Regions from separate parts of the Streptomyces sp. SAI-127 genome, predicted to be linked through region 1. Evidence: riboswitches for the same ligand, from Rfam matches in the RefSeq annotation. Region 1 holds a riboswitch; each other region holds the start of a gene.

Region 1 (4,607 bases):
CTCATCGACGGGTTCGCCGCCACCGGCACCGCCGACCTCATCCATGACTTCGCCTTCCCGCTCCCCATCTACGCGATCTGCGACCTGCTCGGCGTCCCCCGAGAGGACCAGGACGACTTCCGGGACTGGGCCGGCATGATGATCCGCCACGGAGGGGGCCCGCGGGGCGGGGTCGCGCGGTCCGTGAAGAAGATGCGCGGCTATCTCGCCGAGCTCATCCACCGCAAGCGGGAAGCACTGCCCGACGAGCCGGCCCCGGGCGAGGACCTCATCTCCGGGCTGATCCGCGCCTCCGACCACGGCGAGCACCTCACCGAGAACGAGGCCGCCGCGATGGCCTTCATCCTTCTGTTCGCCGGCTTCGAGACCACCGTCAATCTCATCGGGAACGGCGTGTACGCCCTCCTCACCCACCCCGAGCAGCGGAGTCGGCTGCAGAAGTCCCTGGCCGACGGGGAAAGAGGCCTGCTGGAGACCGGTGTGGAGGAGCTCCTGCGGTACGACGGTCCGGTCGAGCTGGCCACCTGGCGGTTCGCCACCGAACCCCTGCGGATCGGCGGTCAGGACATCGCAGCCGGCGACCCGGTGCTCGTCGTGCTCGCGGCGGCGGACCGGGATCCCGAGCGGTTCGCAGACCCCGATGTGCTCGATCTGTCCCGCCGTGACAATCAGCACCTCGGTTACGGCCACGGCATCCACTACTGCCTCGGTGCCCCGCTCGCCCGCCTGGAGGGGCAGACCGCGCTCGCCACCCTCCTCACCCGTCTCCCGGACCTGCAACTCGCGGTGGATTCAGCCGATTTGCGCTGGCGTGGGGGGCTCATCATGCGTGGACTGCGTACTTTGCCCGTGGAGTTCACGCCCGTCCGGTAATCGACCGAGGGGTCCGGCCTATCCCCGCGCGGGGCCGCGTAAACATGACGCGCCCTCAAGTCTGTGATCTTCACGTGATCTACGCGGCATTAACTTGTGACAAGTGATCGAATCCCTATACGTTCACGGACCAGCGCGGTGCCCTGCAACACCGGCCGCGCAGGTCCCTGCTCTCTCGGGAAAGGTCCCCGCATGCTCTCCGGGAACGGTCGTCACCGTCGCCCCCGTCAGGCTCCGGCTCTCCTCGTCGCGGCCGGTGTGACGGGATCCGCCATCGCGATCCCACTGCTCGGAGCGACCGGAGCGAGCGCCGCCACCGGCACCACCTGGGACCGGGTCGCGGAATGCGAGAGCGGCAGCTCCTGGAGCGCGAACGACGGCAACGGCTACTACGGCGGCCTCCAGATGTCCCAGGAGAACTGGGAGAAGTACGGCGGCCTCGAATACGCCAGGACCGCTGATCTGGCCAGCCGTAACCAGCAGATAGCCGTGGCCGAGAAGCTTCTCGCGGACCAGGGCATCGCCGCATGGCCGACCTGCGGTCTGCTCGGCGGTCTCAGCAAGGACTCGAGCTCGGCCGATGTCGACACGGGTGTGGAGAGCGGGACGCCCTCGGCCTCGGCGTCCGGCTCGTCGGATTCATCCGATTCATCCGGTTCCTCCAACTCATCAGGCTCCGAAAAGTCTTCCGGTCTGCTCGACGCGCTGGACGGTTCGTCCGCGACTCCCTCGCCATCGGCCACCCCTTCCGGCAATGGCGATGGTTCCGCCAAGTCGGACAAAAAGAACTCTTCGGGTTCCGAGGGATCCGCCACGGAAGAAGCGCAGCGTTCCGACAGCTCGCCCGTGGTGAGCCCGGAAGAGGATGAAGCGGACAAGTCGTGGCAGGAGGGCAGCTCTTCGGCCCTCGTGGACGTCGGCGCACTCGGCTCCGGCAAGCACCGGGGCGGCAGCGCCGAGGAGGTCGCGACGAAGAGCACGGCCTCCTCCGCGGCCGGCCGGCACGCCGCCCGCACCTACACCGTCCAGGAGGGCGACTCCCTCGCCTCCATCGCCGACTCCCTTGGCCTCGACGGCGGATGGCGCGCCCTCTACGCCGAGAACAAGGACCGCATCGGGGCCGACCCGAGCAACATCGTCGCCGGTCAGACGCTCGACACAGGGGCTGAATAGGGCTGAAAAGCCCAGAAAAACAGCGGGAGTTCGCGTCACACTTCGCACTGAATGTCCACTTTGGTGAAAGTGTGGGATGAGTCTCAGAAGCCCTGATCGTCTTTGAATTTCCGCCGAGCGCGTGTCTACGGTCGTCACCGCTCGGCAACCCGAGCCCCGTCTGTCGCAACGCCGAATCCTGCCAGCGGCCGTACGGGAACAGTCGTCGCGTCAAGCGCCGTAGGCAGGAGCGGGGGACCCAAGGTAAGTGCCGGGTCCGGCAGCAGAGGCCTCACGGGGTCTCACGGTCGAAAGGCCGCCGGAACCGGCTTGGGGTGAAGCCGCGCACCGCAGGGTGCGCGACCGGGCAACTCAACCGGCCCGAACCCGACAGCTCACCTCGCAGGCGTCGGTGAGGGGATCCACCATGCTGTTTTCGGGCAAGGGCAAGCACCGTCGTCCGTCCAAGGCCACCCGCGCCGCCGCGCTCGCCGGTGTCACCGGTGTCGCCATCGCCGCCCCGCTGATGGCGGCCGGCAACGCCTCCGCCGCCACCGCCTCCGAGTGGGACACCGTCGCCCAGTGCGAGTCCGGCGGCAACTGGTCCATCAACACCGGCAACGGTTACTACGGCGGTCTGCAGTTCTCGGCCTCCACCTGGGCCGCCTACGGCGGCACGCAGTACGCCGCGCAGGCCAACCAGGCCAGCAAGTCCCAGCAGATCGCCGTCGCCGAGAAGGTCCTCGCCTCGCAGGGCAAGGGTGCCTGGCCGGTCTGCGGCACGGGCCTGTCCAGCGCCACCTACAGCGGCGGCAGCAGCTCGTCCTCCTCCGGCAGCTCGAACACGAGCAGCCGTTCGACCGAGGAGCAGAGCGCGTCCCGTTCGACCGACCGCCCGGCGGCCAAGAAGACCGTCACCACCCCGACCGGCAAGAAGGTCAAGAAGGGCGACGGCGAGTACAAGGTCGTCAAGGGTGACACCCTCAGCTCGATCGCCGAGAAGCACAAGGTCAAGGGCGGCTGGCAGAAGCTGTTCAAGCTGAACAAGGACATCGTCACCGACGCCGACTTCATCTACCCGGGCCAGCAGCTGCACCTGAAGTAAGACCCAGCTGAACCACAGCGCCCTCACATCCGTGTCCTTCACGATGAAGGCCTCGTGAGGGTCCCCCCGTCCCCACGGGCTCCCCGCTCCGGTGCGTGTTCCCCCGTACGCACCGGGGCGGGGTTTTTTCATGCGCCGCCACCGGGACGTCTTTGTTCAGTTCAGAAACAATTTACTCTCGGTTCTGTCCACGGGGCGGTCCACACGGTGGCCGATCCCCCGGAGCCGGTTAGGCTCGGTCTCGCAGAACCCACCGCGGTCCCGGCGGACCGTGTCACACCCCAAGAAGGAGATGCTCGTGCCGTCCATCGACGTCGTCGTAGCCCGGGAAATCCTGGACTCCCGAGGCAACCCCACGGTCGAGGTCGAGGTCGGCCTCGACGACGGCAGCACGGGTCGTGCCGCCGTCCCGTCCGGTGCCTCCACGGGTGCCTTCGAGGCCATCGAGCTCCGCGACGGTGACCCGAACCGCTACCAGGGCAAGGGTGTCGAGAAGGCCGTCCTCGCCGTCATCGAGCAGATCGGCCCGGAGCTGGTCGGCTACGACGCCACCGAGCAGCGCCTGATCGACCAGGCGATGTTCGACCTGGACGCCACCGACAACAAGGGCTCGCTCGGCGCCAACGCCATCCTCGGCGTCTCCCTCGCCGTCGCGCACGCCGCCTCCGAGGCCAGCGACCTCCCGCTCTTCCGCTACCTGGGCGGCCCGAACGCGCACCTGCTGCCGGTGCCGATGATGAACATCCTGAACGGCGGCTCGCACGCCGACTCCAACGTGGACATCCAGGAGTTCATGATCGCCCCGATCGGTGCGGAGTCCTTCTCCGAGGCGCTGCGCTGGGGCACCGAGGTCTACCACACCCTCAAGAAGGTCCTGAAGAGCAAGGGCCTGTCCACCAGCCTCGGTGACGAGGGCGGCTTCGCGCCGAACCTGGAGTCCAACCGCGCCGCCCTGGACCTCATCCTCGAGGCCATCAAGGAAGCCGGTTACATCCCCGGCGAGCAGGTCGCCCTGGCGCTCGACGTCGCCGCCTCCGAGTTCTACAAGGACGGCAAGTACCAGTTCGAGGGCAAGGACCGCTCCGCCGCCGAGATGACGGAGTACTACGAGGAGCTCGTGGCGGCCTACCCGCTCGTCTCCATCGAGGACCCGCTGTTCGAGGACGACTGGGCCGGCTGGAAGGTCCTCACCGACAAGCTCGGTGACAAGGTCCAGATCGTCGGCGACGACCTGTTCGTCACCAACCCGGAGCGACTGGCCCGCGGCATCGACGACGGCGCCGCCAACGCCCTGCTCGTCAAGGTGAACCAGATCGGCTCGCTCACCGAGACCCTGGACGCCGTCGAGCTCGCCCAGCGCAGCGGCTTCAAGTGCATGATGTCCCACCGCTCCGGCGAGACCGAGGACGTCACCATCGCCGACCTCGCCGTCGCCACCAACTGCGGCCAGATCAAGACCGGCGCCCCGGCCCGCTCC
Region 2 (4,607 bases), 590 kb from region 1:
GCCGTCCTGCCCGTACCGCTGCTCATGGCCGCGTTCCGCTGGCTCGACCGGGTCGAACCGGGCCCCTGGCGCAATCTGCTGTTCGCTTTCGCCTGGGGCGCCTGCGCGGCGGCGCTGATAGCGATCATCGCCAACAGCTTCGCGACGAAATGGATAGCGACGGCGACCGCAGACCCGACCAGCGCCGACACCCTCGGCGCGACCGTGATAGCGCCGGTCGTCGAGGAGTCGGCCAAGGCCGCCGCCGTTCTGCTGGTCTTCCTGTTCCGCAGACGGGACTTCACCGGGATCGTCGACGGGGTGGTGATAGCGGGGGTCACCGCCACCGGCTTCGCCTTCACCGAGAACATCCTCTACCTCGGCACCGCCTTCGGCACCGACCAGCTCAACGGCCACGGCGGCATCGCCTCCGTCACCGCCGCGACCTTCTTCGTGCGCGTCGTGATGTCACCGTTCGCGCACCCCCTGTTCACCGTCCTCACCGGCATCGGCTTCGGCATCTCCGCGCTCTCGGCGGAACGCCAGCACGTACGGCGGGTGCTCGTCCCGCTGTCCGGTCTGCTGCTCGCGATGGGCATGCACGCGATGTGGAACGGCTCCTCGACGCTCGGGGAGTACGGGTTCTTCGCGGTGTACGCGATGTTCATGGTGCCGGCGTTCGCGCTGCTGACCTGGCTGGTCATCTGGACGCGGCAGCGGGAGCTCAAGACCGTGCGCGAGGAACTGCCCGCGTACGCCGTCGCAGGGTGGCTGGCGCCGACCGAGCCGTATGTACTGGGCTCGATGCGGGCGCGGCGGCTGGCGCGGGAGTACGCGCGGCGGCAGTTCGGCGGGCGGGCCGCGGCACGGGCGGTCTCGCAGTACGAGGCGTACGCGACGTCCTTGGCGTTCCTACGGCGCCGGGGGCGGCTCGGGCGGGCGAACGCCGACTTCGTCGTACGGGAGCGGGAGTTGCTGCACGAGCTGTGGCGGCGGCGGGACGTGGCGCGGCCCGCGCTGGACCATGCGGCCCGGATGACGGCGCCGCCGGTACCGGTGGCCGCGCCGCCCTGGCCGGTGTACGGGGTGTACGGCTATCCGCCGCACCCGGTCCAGTCGGCCCAACCGGCCCAACCGGCCCAACCGGCGGTGCCGTACCCCGCGTACAACCCGTACCGGACGTAGCTCGACCACCACAGCAAGAACCGTGGGCGCCCTGCTCGGCGCGGCCGCCCTGGCGGCGTCCGGTGCGCTGCCCGCCACGGCCACTCCGCCGCGCGGACCGCGACGCCGGCTGCTCAGAGCCCGGCAAGCCCGGCACCGCCGGTCGGCACCCGCGCCCGAGTCAGGCCGAGGCCTCCGTCAGGCGAGCCGTCTCCTCCTCCGTCAGCACCAGCTCCGCCACCCCCAGCAGCGCCGGCAGCTGTGCCACCGTACGCGCGGAAGCGATCGGGGCCGCGACCGTCGGCCGGGACGCGAGCCAGGCCAGGGCGACCGTGGCGACCGGGACGGTGTGGGCCTCGGCGATGTCGTCCAGGGCCGCGAGCACCTTCTGCCCGCGTTCGGTGTCCAGGTGCTTGCCGGCGCCCGCCGCGGCCCGCGGGCTGTCGACGGTCGCGCCGGGACGGTACTTGCCGGTGAGGAACCCGGAGGCGAGGGCGTAGTACGGGACGGCGGCGAGGCCCTCGCGCGCGGCCACCGCCTGCAGCTCACCCTCGTAGGTGTCACGGGAGACGAGGTTGTACTGGGGCTGCAGGGCGACATAGCGCGCCAGGCCCTCGCGGTCCGAGAAAGCCAGGGACTCCGCGAGGCGCGCGGCGGAGATGTTGGAGGCTCCGATCGCCCGCACCTTGCCCGCCTTCACCAGCTCGTCCAGCGCGCCGATGATCTCCTCGACCGGCACCTCGGTCTTGTCGAAGTGGGTGTAGTAGAGGTCGATGTGGTCGGTGCCCAGGCGCCGCAGCGAGGCGTCGGCGGCGGCCTTGATGTTGGTGGCGGTCAGGCCGGGGAAGTCGGGGTGCTGGCTGACCTTCGTGGCGATGACGACGTCGTCGCGGTTGCCCCGCGCCGCCACCCACTTGCCGATCACGGTCTCGGACTCACCGCCGGAGTTGCCGTCGACCCAGGCCGAGTAGGAGTCGGCCGTGTCGAGGAAGTTGCCGCCCGCGGCGGCGTACGCGTCGAGGACGGCGAAGGACTGGGACTCGTCGGCCGTCCAGCCGAACACGTTGCCGCCGAGGGAGAGCGGGAAGACCTCGAGGTCGGAGGAGCCGAGCTTGCGAAGCGGAGAGACAGTCATGTCCTACGTCAACGCACGCACCGGACGCCCGCCTTCCGGCCCGCCCGCAAAATCACCGTAAACCTCAGGGGTTGAGACCCTTGCCGCGCAGCCACGCCATCGGGTCGATCCCGTCGGCCGAGCCGCCCGGGTGGACCTCGAGGTGCAGGTGCGCACCCGTCACGTTGCCCGTGGCGCCCACGCGGCCGATGACGTCACCGGTGCTGACCTTCTGTCCGACGCTGACGCTGATCGAGGACTGGTGGCAGAACCACAGCTCGGTGCCGTCGTCGAGGGTCAGGATCGTGCGGTAGCCGTAGGAACCGGCCCAGCCGGCCTCGGTGATGGTGCCGCTGTGGATGGCCTTGATGAGCGTGCCCGTGGGGGCGGCGAAGTCGAGGCCCGTGTGGTAGCCGGAGGACCACAGCGAACCGGCCTGACCGAAGGTCGAGGTGATGGTGTACGACGAGGTCGGCAGCGTGAACTGCTTGGCGAGCTCGGCCAGGCGCTCGGCCTCGGCCTTCTTCGCGGCCTCCTCCTCCGCCTGCTTCTTCGCGGCGGCGGCCTTCTCCTGAGCGTCCTTCTCCGCCTGGGCGGCGGCCGCGTCGGCCTCCTTCTCGGCGGCGGCCGCGACGGCCTGGGCGGCCTTGGTGTCGATCTGGTCCTGCTGCCGCTCGGCCTGGGCCAGGATGCGCGAGCGCAGCGCCTCACCGGCGTCCGAGGTGCCCTTGGCGGTGTCGGCGGTGGTGGCGCCGACGCTGCTGAAGGCGCTCGTGTCGTCCGCGGGGGAGTCGGAGTCGTCCGAGATGAGCGAACCCACGGAGGGCAGGTCGGGCATGGAGATGGAGACCGGCGGCTTGCCGGTGTTGGCGCTGGCCATCCCGCCCGCGCTGACGGCGGCTATGACACCGACGCCCAGAACGGTGGAGCTGCGGGCGAATCCTCCGCCACGCTGCTTGGCGACGCGATGCCGGCCACGTACGGCGGGGAGGGTCTCCTCGGTGGGGTTCCACTCCCCCAGCGGGGCCTCGTCGTCGGCGCGGTAGCCGCCGTACACAAGTGTGTCGGTACTGCGCTGACCGGGTTCGAACGGGGCCTCAGGGGCAGGCGGGTTCGCCACGTGGGCGCACTCCTTTCCTTCCTTCTCGCCTACCGGGTTAGCTGACGGGTTCGGAGCAGGAAGGTCTCCTACGCGCGTATACCCGCCGTGCTGCCACGGCGGTGTACGCGCGATTCACCCCAAGTTGGTGGTTCCCCGGTTTCCTAGCGGAATTCGGCGCGTGAGCACGGAGCCGTCTCTTGTGACGGCTGGGACGACCGCGCTGCGTTATCGAACGTTAATAGACCCGGGGGCCCGATTCCAAGCTGTTCCGCTTGATCATTAACGAAATCCCGCTGGACTTACGGCCCATGAACGGTGAAAAACGGGCGAGTTGACCTCGCCTCAGGCAACTCACAGGTTTTGACTGCGCGTCAGTGGTTATGCGGAGGGCGCTCACCCGCTCACCCCACGTCACAAAGGCCGTCGTACGGCGAGCAGCGCCAGGTCGTCGGCGAGGAAGCCACCGGAATGCCGGCGCGCCTCGCCCACGAGGGCGGCGAGCAGTGCGCCGGGTTCCCGGAAGGCGCGGCCGGCCAGCCGCGCCTCGGGGTCGTAGAACCGCCCCTGCCGGTCCCGCGCCTCGGACAGTCCGTCCGTATACAGCAGCAGTGTGGCCCCGCCGGGGAAGCCGTACTCCTCGCCCCGGTCGGGCCAGGTGCCGAGGTCGCCCATGCCGAGCGGCAGCGCGGGGTCCTGGGCGGGCAGCGCGCGCACCGTGCCGTCCGCGTGCAGCAACAGGGGCGGGGGGTGCCCGCGGTTGACGATCCGCACGACCCCGTCGCCGTGCGGGAGTTCGGCGAGGACGGCCGTGATGAACCCCTCGAAGACCTCGACGCTGTCCCGCCGCGTCCCCTCCCGAGTCAGCGCCCGCTCCAGCCGCTGGGCGACGGCCTCCAGCGTGGTCTCCTGCTCGACGGCCTCCCGGAACGCCCCGATGACGATCGCGACGGCCGCCACCGCCCCCATCCCCTTGCCGCGCACGTCCCCGACGATCATCCGTACGCCGTGCGGGCTGTCCTGCACGGCGTACAGGTCGCCGCCGATGAAGGCGTCCGCCTGGGCCGCCTCGTAGCGCACCGCGATGTCGAACCCTCCGATCCGCCCGGCGGGCCCGGGCAGCACCGCCCGCTGGGCGGCCTCGGCGATCTCGCGCTGGGAGGCGAGCCGTTCGCTGCTGCGGCGGACGAGGAGATTGATGAGAACCGCGAGGACGGAGACCGTCATCACGGTGACAGTCTCGGTGACGGC
Region 3 (4,607 bases), 3.0 Mb from region 1:
ACCACTCCCCCCGGAGGGACTTCAGGTCCTGTCCGGGGGCGCTTCACGTGTGGGAAACTGGTCTAGACAACCCTGAACACCGAAGGGCAGCATCACATGGCTGAGCGCCGCGTCAACGTCGGCTGGGCCGAGGGCCTTCACGCCCGTCCCGCTTCCATCTTCGTCCGGGCCGCCACGGCCGCAGGCATCCCGGTGACGATCGCCAAGGCCGACGGCAACCCCGTCAACGCGGCCTCCATGCTGGCCGTTCTCGGCCTGGGCGCGCAGGGCGGCGAGGAGATCGTCCTCGCCTCCGACGCCGAGGGCGCGGACGCGGCCCTCGACCGCCTCGCGAAGCTGGTCGCCGAGGGGCTCGAGGAGCTTCCCGAGACCGTCTGAGGGAAAGTGCCGTAAAAAGCACCGAGGGGCTCGTCCGAATTACCGGGCGGGCCCTTCGCATTTCCCTTTTGCGGGCAGCAGAAATAATCCCCCTCGAATTACCCTCTCTTTGTATACGGCGCCCGTGTTAATGCCGCAGGCCTGTCACGTTTACAGGATGTTGCGAGGTCCTCACACGGTCCGCGCGATCCTGCCCGGAGGCGAACCGCAGCCGGTGCACCGCGCCCGAGCGCTCGGTGTGCAGCGCCGTGATCGCCCGCGCGCGCTCGCCGTCCCCGCGCGCCACCGCATCCACGATCGCGCCGTGCTCGGCCCAGGACTCCGCGGGGTTGGCCGGCGCGTCCACGACGTACATCCAGGCGATCTTGTGCCGCAGCTGGGTCAGCATCGAGGTCAGCGCGGGGCTGCCGGAGGCCTGGGCGAGCGTCTCGTGGAACCAGCCCCCCAGAGAGCGCAGATCCTCGCTGTTGCCCCTCCTGGCCCGCTCCTGGCCCAGCCGGACCAGGCCGCGCAGCACCTTCAGATGGGCCTCAGTGCGGCGCTGGGCGGCCCGGGAGGCGCCGAGCGGCTCGAGGAGCATCCGCATCTCCAGCAGGTCGGCACCCTCCTGCTCGGACGGTTCGGCAACGCACGCGCCCGCGTGCCGCCGCGTCACCACGAAGCCCTCGGCCTCCAGGGTGCGCAGGGCCTCCCGGACCGGGACACGGGAAACGCCGTAGCGGCGGGCGAGCAGTTCCTCGGTGAGCCGGCTGCCGCGCTCGTAGACACCAGCGACGATGTCGTCCCGGATCGCCGTGCATACCGAGTGCGCCGGAATACGCATGTCCGACCTCCGTCTTAATCCCCGTGAAACGTCGCCGATTGACGTGTGTTCAGTGACTCTATTGCAATGGACGGGAATTTCCGACGGCAGACCGGAATCCGAGGATATTTTTTGGACAACGGGGCGACGGAAACGACGAAACCCCGGCTCGGGGAGCCGGGGCCTCGCGGAGATCGCGCCGTGGGTCGTCAGACGTTCACGCCGTGCGAGCGCAGGTAGGCGACGGGGTCGATGTCCGAGCCGTACTCGGCGGTGGTGCGCGCCTCGAAGTGCAGGTGCGGGCCGGTGACGTTGCCGGTCGCGCCGGACACTCCTATCTGCTGGCCCGGGGTGACCGACTGGCCGACCGAGACGCCGATGGACGACAGGTGGCCGTACTGGGTGTACGTGCCGTCGGCCATCCTGATCACGATCTCGTTGCCGTACGACCCGCCCCAGCCGGCCTCCACGACCGTGCCGCGGCCGACCGCGTGCACGGAAGTGCCGCTCGCGGCGTGGAAGTCGACACCGGTGTGGCTGCCGGACGACCACAGGGAGCCGCCGGACTTGTAGCCGGTCGAGATGTAGGAGCCGGAGATCGGGACGACGAAGCTGTTGAGGCGCTTGCGCTCGGCCGCACGGGCGGCGCGCTCCTTGGCCTCGCGCTCCTCCTTGGCCCGGGCCTCGGCCTTCCTCTTGGCCTCCGCCGCCGCCTTCTTCTGCGCGGCGGCCTGGGCCTGGGCGGCGGCCTGGGCGTCGAGCTGATCGGCGAGGGAGTCGCCGGCGCTGACGACGGGCATGAGGCCGGTCTGCTCGACGGAGTTGTCGGCGGCGAGTGCGGGGGCGGCGATGGTGCCGATGACGCCGGTGGTGGCGAGGGCCGCGACGCCTGCCGCGCGGGCGGTGGTGCGCTTCATGCGGCTGGGACGACGGTGCTTCCCGGTGGCGCAGGTGAACGCCATGTGGTGGCTGGTCCTTTCCTTCCTTCTCGCCTACCGGGTTAGCTGACGGGTTCGGAGCAGGAAGGTCTCCTACGGACTCCCTCGCGGCTCGCGCGGGCGTCCGATTCACCCCAGGGACGTGTTGCGTGGGTCCCCGGCTCCCCTGGCTCGCGCCATGCGGGGACTCGGCGATGACTGTCCGGTGCCGCGGGCGCGGCGCAGTGCCTGACGGACAGCCCAGAGGACGCTAAGCGGGGCCACTTTCAATCCCCAAACGGATCACGGCTTTTGTAGCGCATCCCACAGGGCAGACAGGCAACCTCCTGCCCAATTCGGACATCCGAGGGCCCTGGTGGCGCTTGCGTCACCAGGGCCCCTGAGGTCGGGTGCCTCTACTCGGCCGTCACGACCTTGACTTCGCCGATGCCGAGGGCCTCGACGGGCTCCTTGATGGCGGCCGCGTCGCCGACCAGGACCGTCACCAGCCGGTCCACCGGGAAGGCGTTCACGACGGCCGCGGTGGCCTCGACGGTGCCCGTCGCGGCGAGCTGCTGGTACAGGGTCGCCTGGTAGTCGTCCGGCAGGTGCTGCTCGACCTGGTCGGCCAGCGTGCTCGCCACGGCCGCCGCGGTCTCGTACTTGAGCGGCGCCACCCCGACGAGATTCTGGACGGCGACATCGCGCTCGGCGTCGGTGAGGCCGCCTTCGGCGAGCGTGCGCAGCACCTTCCACAGGTCGTCCAGGGCGGGACCGGTGTTCGGGGTGTCGACGGAGCCGCTGATGGCGAGCATCGCGGCGCCCGAACCGTCCGGGGCGGACCTGAGGACCTGACCGAACGAGCGCACACCGTAGGTGTAGCCCTTCTCCTCGCGCAGGACACGGTCCAGGCGGGAGGTGAGGGTGCCGCCGAGGCAGTACGTGCCGAGCACCTGCGCGGGCCACACGCGTGCGTGCCGGTCGGCGCCGATGCGGCCGATCAGCAACTGCGTCTGGACGGCGCCGGGGCGGTCCACGATGACGACCCGGCCGGTGTCGTCGGCGGTCACCGGTGGCACCGGCCGCGGCCGGCCCGTGGAGCCGGTCCAGGAACCGAGGGTGTCGCCGAGCAGGGCGTCCAGGTCGATGCCGGTGAGGTCGCCGACCACCACGGCGGTCGCGGTGGCGGGGCGCACGTGCTTCTCGTAGAAGCCGCGCACGGCAGCGGAGTCGATGTTCTCGACCGTCTCCTCGGTGCCCTGGCGCGGGCGCGACATGCGCGAGTCGGCCGGGAACAGCTCCCTGGAGAGCTCCTTGGCTGCGCGGCGGGACGGGTTGGCCAGCTCGTGCGGGATCTCGTCCAGGCGGTTGCGGACGAGCCGCTCGACCTCGCTGTCCGCGAACGCGGGCGCCCTGAGGGCGTCGGCGAGCAGACCGAGCGCCTTGGCGAGGCGGGAGGCCGGCACTTCGAGGCTGAGGCGGACGCCCGGGTGGTCGGCGTGCGCGTCGAGGGTGGCGCCGCAGCGCTCCAGCTCGGCGGCGAACTCCTCGGCGGAGTGCTTGTCGGTGCCCTCGGAGAAGGCGCGCGCCATGATCGTGGCGACGCCGTCCAGGCCGGCCGGCTCGGCGTCCAGGGGTGCGTCCAGGAGCACCTCGACGGCGACGACCTGCTGGCCGGGGCGGTGGCAGCGCAGGAGGGTGAGGCCGTTGTCGAGCGTCCCGCGCTCGGGGGCAGGGAAGGCCCATACCTTGGGCTCGCCCGCCTGCGGCTGCGGGTGGAATTCCATCGCGGCGAGCTCGGTCACTTGGCCGCCTCCTCGTTCTCGTCGGTGGCTTCCACGGTGGCCGCGGACTCCGGGTCTTCGGCGCCCTCTGCGTCCTCGGCGCTCTGGGCGATCTCGGCCGGGGAGGTGGGCTCGTAGACGAGCACCGCGCGGTTGTCGGGGCGCAACTTGGCCTTGGCGACCGCCTGGACCTCCTCGGCGCTCACCTCCAGGACGCGCTGTACGGCGGTGAGGGCGAGCTGCGGGTCGCCGAACAGGACGGCGTAGCGGCACAGTTCGTCGGCGCGGCCCGCGACGGTGCCGAGCCGGTCCAGCCACTCGCGCTCCAACTGGGCCTGGGCGCGCTCCATTTCCTCGGCCGTGGGGCCCTCCTCGGCGAACCGGGCGAGCTCCTCGTCGATGGCGGCCTCGATGACCGGTACCTCGACGTCACCGGAGGTCTTCACGTCGAGCCAGCCCAGGGAGGGCGCACCGGCCAGGCGCAGCAGGCCGAAGCCGGCCGCGACGGCCGTACGGTCGCGCCGTACGAGCCGGTTGTAGAGGCGGGAGGACTCGCCGCCGCCCAGGACGGTGAGGGCGAGGTCGGCCGCGTCGCACGCGCGTGTGCCGTCGTGCGGAAGCCGGTAGGCCGCCATCAGCGCGCGGGCCGGGACCTCTTCCTCGACGACCTCGCGCAGCTGCTCGCCGATCGTCTCGGGCAGGGAGCCGTCGCGGGGCGCGGGCTTG
Region 4 (4,607 bases), 2.7 Mb from region 1:
CCGCGGGACCGTGCTGCATGGGCTACTCCTTACTCCTTACGAGCCGCCCAAATACGGTCTCGCGTCGCAGAGTTCACCGCTTTGAGCGACAGATATATGCACATCTTGGTGGATCGGCACTCGTCACAGCCTCCGTAATGGCACTCTGACGAAGAACCACCAGTCCGGGACCGTACTCGAACCCTCCGCACCGTGTCGGGCTTCGGTCCCGTGGGAAAGGGACGACGTCGCCATGGCAGACCACCTGGAAGCATCCGTCACCCTGCCGAGCGAACCCGCTTCGGTCTCCGCGGCCCGCACCTATGTCCTGAGCACACTGGCGGAGTGGGGGCTGCCGTCCACCACGGACGCCGCCGAGACCGTCCGGCTCATCGTCTCCGAACTCACCACCAACGCCGTACAGCACACCTTCGGGCAGTCACCCACCTTCACGGTGGACATCGAGCTGGACCGTGACGAACACCTGCGCATCGGGGTGACCGACAGCCACCCCCGCTTCCCCAAGCGCCTCCCGGCCGCGGTCCAGCAGGACAACGGACGGGGGATGGTGATCATCCGCTGGCTCGCCGCCGAGTGCGGCGGCAAGCTGAGAGTCAGGCCCACCAGGGAAGGCGGCAAGACCGTCTCCATCGAACTCCCGTGGACGGTACCGGTGCAGCCGGTCACGGCGGCGGGGCAGCAGGAGCCGTAGCAGAGCTCACACCGGCCGCGCGCGGCCGACCCCCCCGCAGCAGCGCCCGGAAGGCGTCCGACGCAGGTGCCGCCTCACCGGTCCGGTGGACGACCGAGATCGTACGGCGACGCGCCGGCCGCCAGCAGTCGCGTTCCCACCGGAGTGGCCGCCGTCAGAGCCACCATCTCCGGCACCACCCCGACCCCGAGCCCCGCGCTGGCCAGCGCGCACACCAGGGCGTATCCCGGGGTCGCCACCAGCACCGACGGCGTGGCCTCGGACCGGGCCAGCACCGCCTCCACCTCCCGCCGGGCCGGATGATCCGGCGCCATGCTGATCAGCGGCTCACCGGCGAGTTCCGCCAGCGGCAGCCGCGTCGAGCCGCCCGCGAGGGCATGCCCGGAGGCCGTGACGAGGACCAGCTCCTCGGTCATCAGAGGCTCCGCGCTCAGGGTGGCCGGCAGGGAGGGGGGCTCGCCCGGTTCGTAGGCGTGCGTCAGCGCCAGGTCGATCTCGCCGGCCGCCACCGCGGTGATCCCGGCCGTGGGTTCGTGGAAGGCGACCGACAGCTCCACGTCCGGGTACGCCCGGCGGAACGTGCTCAGCACCGGCGGCAGCAGCTGAATGCCCGCCGTCTGGAAGGTGCCCAGCCTCAGCGTGCCACCGGACAGGCCGGTCAGCCGGGCGAGTTCATGCCGGGCCCGGTCCAGCTCGTCCAGCACCCGGCGGGCCCGCGCCACCAGCAACTCACCCGCACCGGTGAGCCGCGCGCCGCGGTGGCGACGTACGAGAAGCTTGGTCGGCCGTCGGGAGAGGGTGGGCGCATTCTGTAGCCGAGGCGCTCGGCGGCCCGGGTGATCGAGCCCGTTTCTCCGCGACGGCATCCAGGGCGGCGAGCCGGACCGAGGCCTGCCCAAAGGGGTGCTTGAGGGAGACCCAGGTGATTCGACATACCTGCTGACGGCTCTCTCGCGGCAGGCCGGCCCGCATAAAGGGACGGATCGTAGCCCTCGCCGGGGTTGCCGCGGTGCTCACGGCCGTGCCCGCGCTGTTCCGGGCGCTGCCCAGGACGCTGCTGCTCGCGCTGATCGTGGTCGTTCTCGCGCTGGTGTGGTTCCCGGGGGTGGCCGTGCTCGTGGACCGGCTGGGGAGGTGGCTGCGCAGGCCGCGGGCGGCCCGGGCCGTCGCCGGGGTCACCGCAGGCGCGCTGACGGTTCTCGGGGTGATGCTCCTGGCCGAGCCGCTGCTCGCGGCCTGACCACCTCGCGCTTCGCCGACGGAGGCGCCGGGTGCGGCTGTGCTGTCCTGCGTTCTTCGGCGAGTCCCGCCCGCCGGACCAGCCGGGGGAGCAGCCCCCACAGGCCCAGGCACACCAGCAGGGTCGCCGCGCCCGCGGCCACTCCGCCGGCCCGGCCCGTCGTCACGTCCACCACGAGCAGCACCGACCCGGTGAACGCGAGCACCAGAACCCCCATGCCGACCGTGGCGAGCCGGGAGGAGACCTGCACGATGCGGGCCTTGGCACCGCGTTGGAAGAGCGAGCGGTGCAGGGCGGCGGGCGCGGTGAACAGGGCCGCCGCGAGTACCGCGAGGAGCAGTGTGGTGACGTACGTGGCGCGCTGGAAGGTGTCGAGGGACGGGAAGCGCTGGGTGAAGGCCAGGGTCAGCAGGAAGGCGAAGAGGATCTGCACCCCGGTCTGGGTGACGCGCAGTTCCTGGAGCAGCTCGCCGAAGTTGCGGTCGGCGCGCTCCAGCGGGGTCTCGTTGCGGGCGGTGCACGGGCGGTGGTCGGCCATGACGCCACGGGTAACCACCTGAGCCCGTGTCACGCGTGCCGGGAGACCCGAGGGGGCGGCGGGAGGTCAGGTCGCCGCCACCCCCTCGGGGGCGTCACTTGACCCGGCCGTACCAGACGCTCTTGGTCCAGATCTTCTGCAGCCTCACCACGTCCCCGGTCTTCGGGGCGTGCCAGATCTTTCCCTTCCCGGCGTAGATGCCGACGTGGTAGACGTTCGAACCCGAGTGGAAGAACACCAGGTCGCCGGCCTTGCGGCTGCCCGCGCCGATGTGGCGGGTCTTGTTGTACTGCTGAGCCGCCGTACGAGGGAGCTTCTTGCCCGCCTTCTTGAACGAGTACAGCGTGAGCCCTGAGCAGTCGAAGCGGCGGGGTCCCGTGGCGCCGTACTTGTACGGCGAGCCCTTCTTGGAGGCCGCGACCTTGAGTGCCTTCGTCGCCGGCGTCGCGGCGGCGGCGTCGGCTGCGACACCCGGGACCACGACGGAGCCGCCCACGGCGGCGATGGCGAAGGCCGAGGCCGTACCGGCCCGGACCATCAGCGACGGGACACGATTGAGCGCAGTCATGCGCAACCCTTCGTCAGCCGCCTGTGAAGGATGACCTGTCGGATTCGGGCTGGCGAAGTTGCCCGGCCGCTGACGCGGCTTCACCCCAAGGGCTGCTCGGCCCGGTCATGGCGTGACCGTCCCGGCGACCCGTCGTGCCTGGGTCCTCCACTCCTGCCGATCCACTTCTGTCGACCGGTCATCCGGGCGGCGGCAGGACTCGGCGTCCGCCCGGACCGCCCCGCCGCTGTGGCGGGGGCTTGTCGTCAGACAGGGATCTTGGCGCACGGATGTCCCAAAAACCCAACGGAACCGGGGGTTTGTGTTGTTACTCACCACTCACCCGTTCGGGTGGACACCTCTTCGAACGAAGGGGTGTCGAGGGCCCCGGGGCCCCCCGGACCAGCACAGAAACTCCTCATTCCGCTCCCGTACTACGCGCGTTGCGCAACTTGAGGGGTCGCGAAAAAGGAGCCGCGCCTCCTGCAAATGGTGGTACGTCGTTTGGTCCGTTTCAAAGGCCCTCCGGACGCCCCGTCAGACCGCGGGACGCCCGGAAAGGCTGTCGGTGCGTCAATTGCCGGGTTCCGGCGGCACGGTGACCCGGGACGTGCGCCGCTCGCCGTCCAGAACCCGAAGCGCGCGTGCCAGCGTCGCGGCGTGCAGTTCGCGCTCGCCCCGGCCGTGCATCAGCACGAGCGCGTCGCGCAGCTCGGCCGCCCTGCTCACCAGCGCCTGCGCCGCGCGCAGTCCGCCATAGGTGTCCTCGCGCCGGGCCGGGTTGATCCGGCCCAGCAGGTCGACCACGTCGAGATAACGGTCGATCAGCTCGCCCTCGGCGCGTGTGAGCGCGGGCAGCGGTGGAAGGTCCGGCACCATCTACGGCTCACCTCGCGTCCGGCGTGGGGCGCGAGGACTTGCGGCTCGGGACGATCGCGTCCGCGAGTCCGTAGTCCAGGGCGCCCTGCGCGTCCAGGATCTTGTCCCGCTCGATGTCCACGCTCACCTGCTCGGGGCTGCGCCCGGTGTGCCGGACGAGCATCTCCTCCAGGCGGGCCCGCACCCGGACCAGTTCGTCGGCCTGGATGGCCAGATCGCTTGCCTGTCCCTGGACCGGCTCGCTCAGCGCCGGCTGGTGGATCACCACGCGCGCGCCCGGCAGCACGGAGCGCTTGCCCGGGGTGCCGGCGGCCAGCAGCACGGCCGCGGAGGAGCCGGCCTGCCCGAGGCACGTCGTCTCCACGTCACAGCTGACGTACTGCATCGTGTCGTAGATCGCCGACATCGCGCTGAACGAGCCGCCGGGGGAGTTGATGTACAGCGAGATGTCCCGGTCCGGGTCCTGGTACTCGAGGTACATGAACTGCGCCATCAGATCGTTCGCCGAGATGTCGTCGATCTGGGTCCCGAGGAAGACGATCCGCTCCTCCAGCAGCTTCGAGTACGGATCCATCGTCTTGTGCCCGGAGCTCGTGCGCTCGTGGAACTCGGGCAGGACGTAACGGGCGGTGGGTCGGGCCATGGCGTACCCCTCCTCGCGGCAAGCTGTCTGTAAAAAATGTACAGGACGTACGTGACGTTATGATGGGGG

Evidence for each region. Region 1 has a riboswitch for cyclic di-AMP ahead of M2157_RS27830 (transglycosylase family protein). Riboswitches for the same ligand answer to the same signal wherever they lie in the genome.
Region 2: it holds a riboswitch for cyclic di-AMP, as region 1 does, so the genes downstream of both, M2157_RS25105 (M23 family metallopeptidase) here and M2157_RS27830 (transglycosylase family protein) in region 1, are expected to answer to the same signal.
Region 3: it holds a riboswitch for cyclic di-AMP, as region 1 does, so the genes downstream of both, M2157_RS13770 (M23 family metallopeptidase) here and M2157_RS27830 (transglycosylase family protein) in region 1, are expected to answer to the same signal.
Region 4: it holds a riboswitch for cyclic di-AMP, as region 1 does, so the genes downstream of both, M2157_RS40395 (C40 family peptidase) here and M2157_RS27830 (transglycosylase family protein) in region 1, are expected to answer to the same signal.

Annotation. Positions count from the first base shown of each region.
Region 1 is NZ_JARXYJ010000001.1:6,059,943-6,064,549, forward strand. It holds gene M2157_RS27820 (cytochrome P450) at 1-873, shown strand, start outside; gene M2157_RS27825 (transglycosylase family protein) at 1,066-2,046, shown strand; cyclic di-AMP (ydaO/yuaA leader) riboswitch at 2,206-2,449, shown strand; gene M2157_RS27830 (transglycosylase family protein) at 2,453-3,130, shown strand; gene eno (phosphopyruvate hydratase) at 3,423-4,607, shown strand, end outside.
Region 2 is NZ_JARXYJ010000001.1:5,472,915-5,477,521, reverse strand. It holds gene M2157_RS25115 (PrsW family intramembrane metalloprotease) at 1-1,164, shown strand, start outside; gene M2157_RS25110 (aldo/keto reductase) at 1,325-2,278, opposite strand; gene M2157_RS25105 (M23 family metallopeptidase) at 2,343-3,377, opposite strand; cyclic di-AMP (ydaO/yuaA leader) riboswitch at 3,389-3,546, opposite strand; gene M2157_RS25100 (PP2C family protein-serine/threonine phosphatase) at 3,771-4,607, opposite strand, start outside.
Region 3 is NZ_JARXYJ010000001.1:3,024,522-3,029,128, forward strand. It holds gene M2157_RS13760 (HPr family phosphocarrier protein) at 97-378, shown strand; gene M2157_RS13765 (GntR family transcriptional regulator) at 506-1,201, opposite strand; gene M2157_RS13770 (M23 family metallopeptidase) at 1,390-2,142, opposite strand; cyclic di-AMP (ydaO/yuaA leader) riboswitch at 2,156-2,322, opposite strand; gene M2157_RS13775 (pitrilysin family protein) at 2,514-3,902, opposite strand; gene M2157_RS13780 (pitrilysin family protein) at 3,899-4,607, opposite strand, start outside.
Region 4 is NZ_JARXYJ010000001.1:8,778,506-8,783,112, forward strand. It holds gene M2157_RS40370 (helix-turn-helix transcriptional regulator) at 1-19, opposite strand, end outside; gene M2157_RS40375 (ATP-binding protein) at 233-691, shown strand; partial or broken gene M2157_RS40380 (LysR family transcriptional regulator) at 663-1,618, opposite strand; partial or broken gene M2157_RS40385 (LysE family transporter) at 1,734-1,931, shown strand; gene M2157_RS40390 (DUF6328 family protein) at 1,867-2,469, opposite strand; gene M2157_RS40395 (C40 family peptidase) at 2,564-3,037, opposite strand; cyclic di-AMP (ydaO/yuaA leader) riboswitch at 3,041-3,252, opposite strand; gene M2157_RS40400 (hypothetical protein) at 3,590-3,895, opposite strand; gene M2157_RS40405 (ATP-dependent Clp protease proteolytic subunit) at 3,903-4,538, opposite strand.